2 regions of the Gordonia insulae genome follow, and region 2 is predicted to be linked to the other one. Evidence: riboswitches for the same ligand, from Rfam matches in the RefSeq annotation. Region 2 holds a riboswitch; the other holds the start of a gene.
What was found. A riboswitch is a leader RNA that binds a small molecule or an ion and turns the genes downstream of it on or off. The one in region 2 is predicted to bind thiamine pyrophosphate.
Positions count from the first base shown of each region.

Region 1 (3,399 bases), 600 kb from region 2:
AAGCGGATCATGCTCATCGGGTGGGACTTCGACACCCGGATCGAGTTCGAGCCGGAAGAGCAGACGCTCGACGGCCCCAACGACCTCGGCGACTTCCTCAACTGGCTGCCGGACCACCAGCCGGGCCTGGAGATCCATCTGCTCAAGTGGAGTGTCGGCGCGTTCACCGCGATCACCCGCGGGATGACCCCGGTCTTCCTCGCCAACCTCGCCACCAACCGCAACGTCCACCTCGAGATCGACACGCGCCATCCGCTCCGGGGCGCGCATCATCAGAAGATCGTCGTGATCGACGATCGGATCGCGTTCTGCGGCGGCATCGACATGACCGTCGATCGCTGGGACCGATCGGATCATCGCGACGACCATCCCCGACGCGTCGAACCCAATGGCAACTCCTACGGGCCGTGGCACGACGCGACTGCCGCGGTCGACGGCGACGCGGCCCGTCTCGTCGGCGACATCGCGCGTCAGCGATGGCTGGTCGCCACCGGAGAAGACCTCGCCCCGGTGGACGACGTCGACACCGACCCGTGGCCGGATCAGCTCGCGCCGACGATGCGGTCCGTCGACGTCGCGGTGGCCCGAACACTGCCCGAACTCGATCAGCAGGACGAGGTCCGCGAGATCGAACAGCTCTATCTCGATGCGATCCGCTCCGCAAAGCGCTTCCTGTACATCGAGAGTCAGTATCTCGCCGCACGGGTGATCGCCGATGCGATCGCCCAGCGACTGCGCGAATCCGACGGGCCGGAGATCGTGGTCGTCCTCCCCCGACACGCGGACGGCTGGCTGGAACAGAAGGCCATGGATGGAGCCCGCAGGCGGCTACTCCATCAACTGTGGGATGCCGACGAGCACCAGCACTTCCGCGCCTACCATCCGGTGACCGCCACGGGAGGCCCGATCTATGTCCACGCCAAGGTCCTCGTGATGGACGACAGACTGTTGCGAGTGGGGTCGTCGAATCTCAACAACCGCTCCCTGGGTCTCGACAGCGAATGCGATCTCGCCGTCGAGGTCAGCGCGGACGATCCGTCGGCGGCTGAGCACCGACGGAGCATCGTGGGCGTTCGCGACCGGCTTATCGCCGAGCACCTCGCCGTGCCCGTGGCCGAGTTCCGCGACGAACTCGAGCGCCGACAATCCCTGATCGGGGCGATCGATCATCTTCGGGGAGAAGGCAAGACACTCGAGCGGTTCGACGCCGGGACGATCGCCGACGAGGAGAGCCCGCTGGCGGAGAACGACCTGATGGACCCGGAAAGCGCGAAAGGCAATCCCGTTCTCACCCGGGTCATCCGGTTCGTCGCGGGCCGGCCACTGCGACGCCTGTCCTCCACCGGCACCGAGCGTCCCTGATCTAGTTCTTGACGAGTCCACCGTCGACGACGAGGTTCTGCCCGGTAACGGCCCGCGACCACGGGGAGAGGAAGAACAGGACGGCGTCGGCGAACTCGGCGGGCGTGGTCACCGACCGCAGGGGCGTGGCGGCTGCGATCGCGTCGAACACCGCGTCAGGGGTGGCCGCGCTGGCGTCGGTGGTCCGCAGCAGTCCGCCCGAGACCATGTTCACGGTGATGCCGTCGGGCCCGAGGTCGTGCGACAGGGTGCGGGTCAACGCGAGCAACGCCGCCTTCGCCGCGGTGTAATCGTGATATGGGACAACGGGATTCTGCACCAGATTGGTGCCGATGTTGATCATGCGGCCGCCTCCCGCCGCCCGCATGCCGGGTAACGCGGCCTGAATCGTGTTGAGCGCGCCACCCACGATGCCACGCAACTGCGCGTCGAGCTCGGTCCACGTGAGGTTGTCGGCGTGGGAGCGACCGTCGCCGTTGAACGAGTAGTCGGGCAGCGCGTTGTTCACTACCGTCGTCACCGGAGCACCGAAATGCTCTGCGGCAGCGTCGATCATGACGCCGACCGCATCCTTGTCGGTGACGTCGGCACCGAATACCAGTGCGCTGTCGCCGATCTCATCGGCCAATGCGTGCGCGGCGTCGGCGCTGCGGCGGTAGTTGATGACGACGCGGCCGCCGTGCGCGGCGATCGCGCGGACGATGTGGGCACCGAGACCACGAGCTCCTCCGGTGACCAGGGCAACGTGCTCGGATATGGGCACAGCAGACATTCGGACCATCCCTTCGCCGGTACTAACCGGAGCAGGTTCGACGGGTCTGATCTCAGCCGGCCGGTGCCGGCACCCCGTGTCGGTGCCCATCTGATCGCACATCACGGGGTGAACGCAAGCAAACCATCCGTCCCGGGAGGACACGTCCTGGTTCAGGGACCGACGTAGAAGGTTCCGACGCTCGGTGCCGCGGCAATGTATCCCGGCCTGCGGTCGCCCCACAACCCCGACACCACGAGCTGGCCGGGGCCGGTCCTCACGGCCTGCCGATGCGGTGTCCGATCGGTGATGAGGCCGGAGGCCCCGGTCGACGCGTTGAACCACCGGTAGATGTATCCGTAGCCGACCGGCGTCGGATTGATGTGTCCGTGACCGTAGAAGACTCTCGGCTGGTAGGCGGCCGCCCCGCCTTTGCCCAGAACTCCTCCGGGAACCTGCAGCAAGAACGATGCCTTCATGGTCGGCGCCGTTTTCGGGGCAGCGGACGCGGTCGGCGCGGTCCACACCATTGCCGACGCCACGACGGCCAGCGCCGCCAACACATTACGACCGCGACGCGTCATTTCTCTCCACCCTCGTGCCCTGTCTCCATGTCCCCTCACTCATCGGCGCGCACTGGTCTGTCGTTACCTGCCACGTGAGAGGTCGACGGGCCGGCCCCACCCGGCGGGCATCGTCGTCCGTCGTCGAATCCGAGCCGCGGATTCAGGCGTTCCTCTGGTTCCAGATGGACAAGGAACGGGACTGGCGGTTCAACTCGACCGCGCAAAGCCTGCAGGCATTCCGCGCGTCGGTGGCCGCGATGCTGTCGAAGTCATGAATCAACATGTGTCGCAGCGCGAGCAGCCGAGTCACCTAGTCAACCGCCGTGAACCCGAGCAGCGGAATCCGGCGATCGCCCGACCACGCGTCGTACGTCTCATAGCCGGGCAGCCATTCCTTGGCGGTGGTCCACAGGCGGTCACGGTCGGCGCCGGTCAGTTCTTCACCGCGGAACTCGCCGTCGATGCCTTTGCCATACAGCCGGACCGTGGGGTTGGCCTTGACGTTGTGGTACCACGAAGGGTGGCGGCTGCCGCCGTAATTGGAGGCGACCAGGATGACCCGATCCCCGTCGGTGAAATAGAGCAGCGGCGTGACCCGCTCGATCCCCGACTTGGCGCCGGTGTGCGTCAGCAGAAGGAATCGCGGCCACGGACCGATCGAACTCACCCGGCCATGCGTGAGCCGGATCAGCGGCGGATCGACCCGCGGCGACAGGTTGC
Region 1 covers NZ_CP033972.1:5,042,713-5,046,111, reverse strand. Annotated here, with positions in the region: gene D7316_RS23080 (phospholipase D-like domain-containing protein) at 1-1,362, shown strand, start outside; gene D7316_RS23075 (3-oxoacyl-ACP reductase) at 1,364-2,125, opposite strand; TPP riboswitch at 2,125-2,221, opposite strand; gene D7316_RS23070 (hypothetical protein) at 2,287-2,697, opposite strand; gene D7316_RS23065 (hypothetical protein) at 2,772-2,954, shown strand; gene D7316_RS23060 (nitroreductase family deazaflavin-dependent oxidoreductase) at 2,990-3,399, opposite strand, start outside.
Region 1: linked by a shared signal. The riboswitch ahead of D7316_RS23075 (3-oxoacyl-ACP reductase) and the one ahead of D7316_RS20270 (FAD-dependent oxidoreductase) in region 2 are both predicted to bind thiamine pyrophosphate.

Region 2 (3,399 bases):
CGAACTTCATGATCAGGAGCGTCCATCGGTCACCGAGTATCACCAGCGGCCGGGTGATCGAGCACGGCTCGTCGGCGAGCTCCTCGTAGCGCATGATCGGCATTCTACGCCCGATGGTTCCAAAATGAGACCGCCTCGGGTAGCGTCAGGTCTCGAAATGAGACCGCGGAGGTGGATCAGATGACGCAGACCGAGATGACCCATGCCGTCGATGCGATGGCGGCACTCGAGCAGATCATGGACGACCGCTGGACCTGTCGGCAGTTCCTGCCGGACGCGGTCCCGCGAGCCGAGCTCGAGCGACTGTTGCGGCTGGCGCAGCGCACGCCGTCGTGGTGCAACACCCAGCCCTGGCAGGTCCACGTGACCGAGGGCGCGGCCACCACGCGGCTGCGCGACACCCTGCTCGGCCATGTCGACGCGGGTGGCGCCATCTCCACCGACATCGACTGGCCGCCCGGGTACGAGGGTGTCTATCAGGCACGTCGGCGGGAGTGCGGACACCAGTTGTACGAGACCCTCGGCATCACGCGCGAGGACAAGGTCGGCAAGCTCATGCAGATGCGCCGCAACTTCGAACTCTTCGACGCGCCGCATGTCGCGATCATCACCACCACCGCGTCGTTGGGTACCTACGGGGCGGTCGACTGCGGGCTCTACATCGGCAGTTTCCTGATGGCCGCGCAGGCGCTCGGCCTCGGCGCCGCGCCCCAGGCCGCACTCGCCTCGTACTCCGGCGTCCTGCGAGACCATCTCGACATCGCCGACGATCGGCAGGTCGTCGCGGGGATCTCGTTCGGCTACCCGGATACCGAAGCGCCGGTGAACACCTTCCGTACGACACGCGCCGACCTCGACGAGGCGGTCACGTTCGTCACCTGATCGGCCGTGCGGTGACACCGGCGACGAGGTGTGCGGCCGCCGAACGCGGATCATCGGCGCCGGTGATCGCCCGCACCACGACGACTCGTTCGGCGCCGGCGGCGGTCACCTCGGGCAACCGGTCGGCGTCGACCCCACCGATCGCGAACCACGGCTTGGCCGGCGCAGCGGCCGCGGCGGCCCGGACGAGGTCCAGACCTGCGGCCTCGCGACCCGGTTTGGTGGGGGTCGCCCAGCAGGGACCCACGCAGAAGTAGTCGACGTCGGCGTCGGCGATCGCGCCGCGCATCTGGTCGGCGTCGTGGGTCGACAGTCCGATGACGACGTCGGGACCGACGATCTCCCGCGCGATCGCGGCGGGCAGATCGCCCTGTCCGACGTGCAGCACGTCGGCACCGGCGAGTCGTGCGATGTCGGCCCGGTCGTTGACCGCGAGGAGTGCGCCGCGCTCGCGCGTGACCTGGCGCAATCGAGCGAGGATGGCCAGTTCCTCCCGTGCCTCGAGCGTGCCGAAGGCCGATTCGCCGGCCGATCCCTTGTCACGGATCTGCACGATGTCCACGCCGCCGTCGAGCGCCGCCGACACGAAGTCGATCAGGTCGCCGCGTTCCCGCCGGGCATCGGTGCAGAGGTAGAGGCGAGCCGATGACAGACGGTCGTACCGCGGGCCCCGCGGAGATGTCCCGATGGAGGTTGTCACCGTCGCAACGGTAGTGTGGCGGGCAAGACACGGGAGCCCGGGGTACGGCGGGCTGAGAGTGCGGGTCGAGCCCCCGCTGACCGTTTGACCTGATCCGGGTAATGCCGGCGAAGGAAGGATGCCGTCATCGTGACCGTTCACCGATCTGATCCGCGCCCGCGGGCACTCGCCGTCATCGGCGGCGGGGTCATCGGGCTGACCTGTGCACTTGCCGCCGCCGACGCCGGCCGTCGGGTGTGCGTGTACGACGCGGGCCCACATGCGCGCGCGGCGTGGGTCGCCGCGGGGATGCTCGGTTCACTCGGTGAAGGCCACCCCGGTGAGGATGAGTTGCTGGCGCTCTCGGTCGACTCCGTTCGCCGTTGGCCCGACCTCCTCGCGCGCCTCGGTGACCCGGCCGTGTCGGCCGCCGCCGATTCGTTGTTCGTCGCGGGCTCGTCGACCGACGCCGAACACCTGTCCACGCTCGCGGAGTTCGTCTGGGCCCGACAGCCGCGGGCGCATGACGACCTCCGGCCGGTCGGCATCGCGGAGATCCGCCGGATGGAACCAGGACTCAGCTCGCGCATGCACAGCGGCTACCTGGCCGTCGGTGAAGGTGCCGTGGACAATCGGCGCCTGATCGACCGGTTGCGGGCGGCGCTGCTGGATGCAGGAGGCGAGGTCGTCGAGCAGCGAGTCGATGATCTGGGCGCCCTCGCGGCCGACGACGTACTCGTCGCCGCGGGGCTCGGCACCCGCTCGCTGGTGCCCGACGTCCGGCTGCATGCCGCCAAAGGGGAGATCCTCCGGCTGCGGCGCACCCGCTGGTCGGTGCCGCCGCCGTCGCGCGTGATCCGTGCGCGGCTGCACGGCCGGTCCGTATACCTGGTGCCGCGCGACGACGGAATCGTCGTCGGTGCAACCCAATACGAGCCGTTCGACGAGGCGAGCGCACTGCCCGAGGTGGGCGGCGTGGCCGACCTGCTCGCGGACGCGCTCGAGCTGATGCCGGGCCTGCGGACCTACGAACTGACCGAGGCCGGTGCCGGCCTACGCCCGTGCTCGGCCGACGGACTGCCGATCATCCGGCGCGTGGACGAGCGGGTCGTCGTGGCCACCGGCCACGGCCGCAACGGAATCCTGTTGGCGCCGTACACCGCCGACAGGGTGATGACGCTGTTGGACGGGCCGGCCGAGGCCGGCCGCGACGAGGTGGCCACGTCCACCGGAGGAGTGAAGCGATGATGACCATCGTCGTCAACGGGGAGGCAACCGATCTCCGGCCCGACGCATCGGTGCGCGACCTGGTCGCGGTGCTGGGCTTGCCGGATCGCGGGATCGCGGTCGCGGTGGACGGGGAGGTGGTGCCGCGCGGCCGGTGGGATCGGTTGCTGTGCAACGATGCCCAGGTCGAGATCGTCACGGCGGTGCAAGGTGGCTAGCGGGATCGCCGCGGCGACGGATGCACCCCTGCGGATCGCCGATCGGGAACTGACGTCGCGGCTCATCATGGGTACCGGAGGGGCCGCCAATCTCGCTGTGCTGGAGCGGGCGCTGGTCGCCTCGGGTACAGAACTCACCACGGTCGCGCTGCGTCGGGTCAGCCCCGAGTCGCGCACCGGGATGGTCGAACTGCTGCGCCGCCTGGACATCGCGATCCTGCCCAACACGGCCGGCTGCCGCACCACGGCCGAAGCGGTGCTGACCGCACAGCTCGCCCGGGAGGCCGTCGAAACCCATTGGGTGAAACTGGAAGTCGTCGCCGATGAGCGGACCCTGCTGCCGGACGCCATCGAACTGGTCGACGCGGCACGGGCTCTGGTCGACGACGGTTT
Region 2 covers NZ_CP033972.1:4,439,809-4,443,207, forward strand. Annotated here, with positions in the region: gene D7316_RS20255 (winged helix-turn-helix transcriptional regulator) at 1-94, opposite strand, end outside; gene D7316_RS20260 (nitroreductase) at 181-882, shown strand; gene thiE (thiamine phosphate synthase) at 875-1,582, opposite strand; TPP riboswitch at 1,602-1,715, shown strand; gene D7316_RS20270 (FAD-dependent oxidoreductase) at 1,712-2,809, shown strand; gene thiS (sulfur carrier protein ThiS) at 2,809-3,006, shown strand; gene thiG (thiazole synthase) at 2,966-3,399, shown strand, end outside.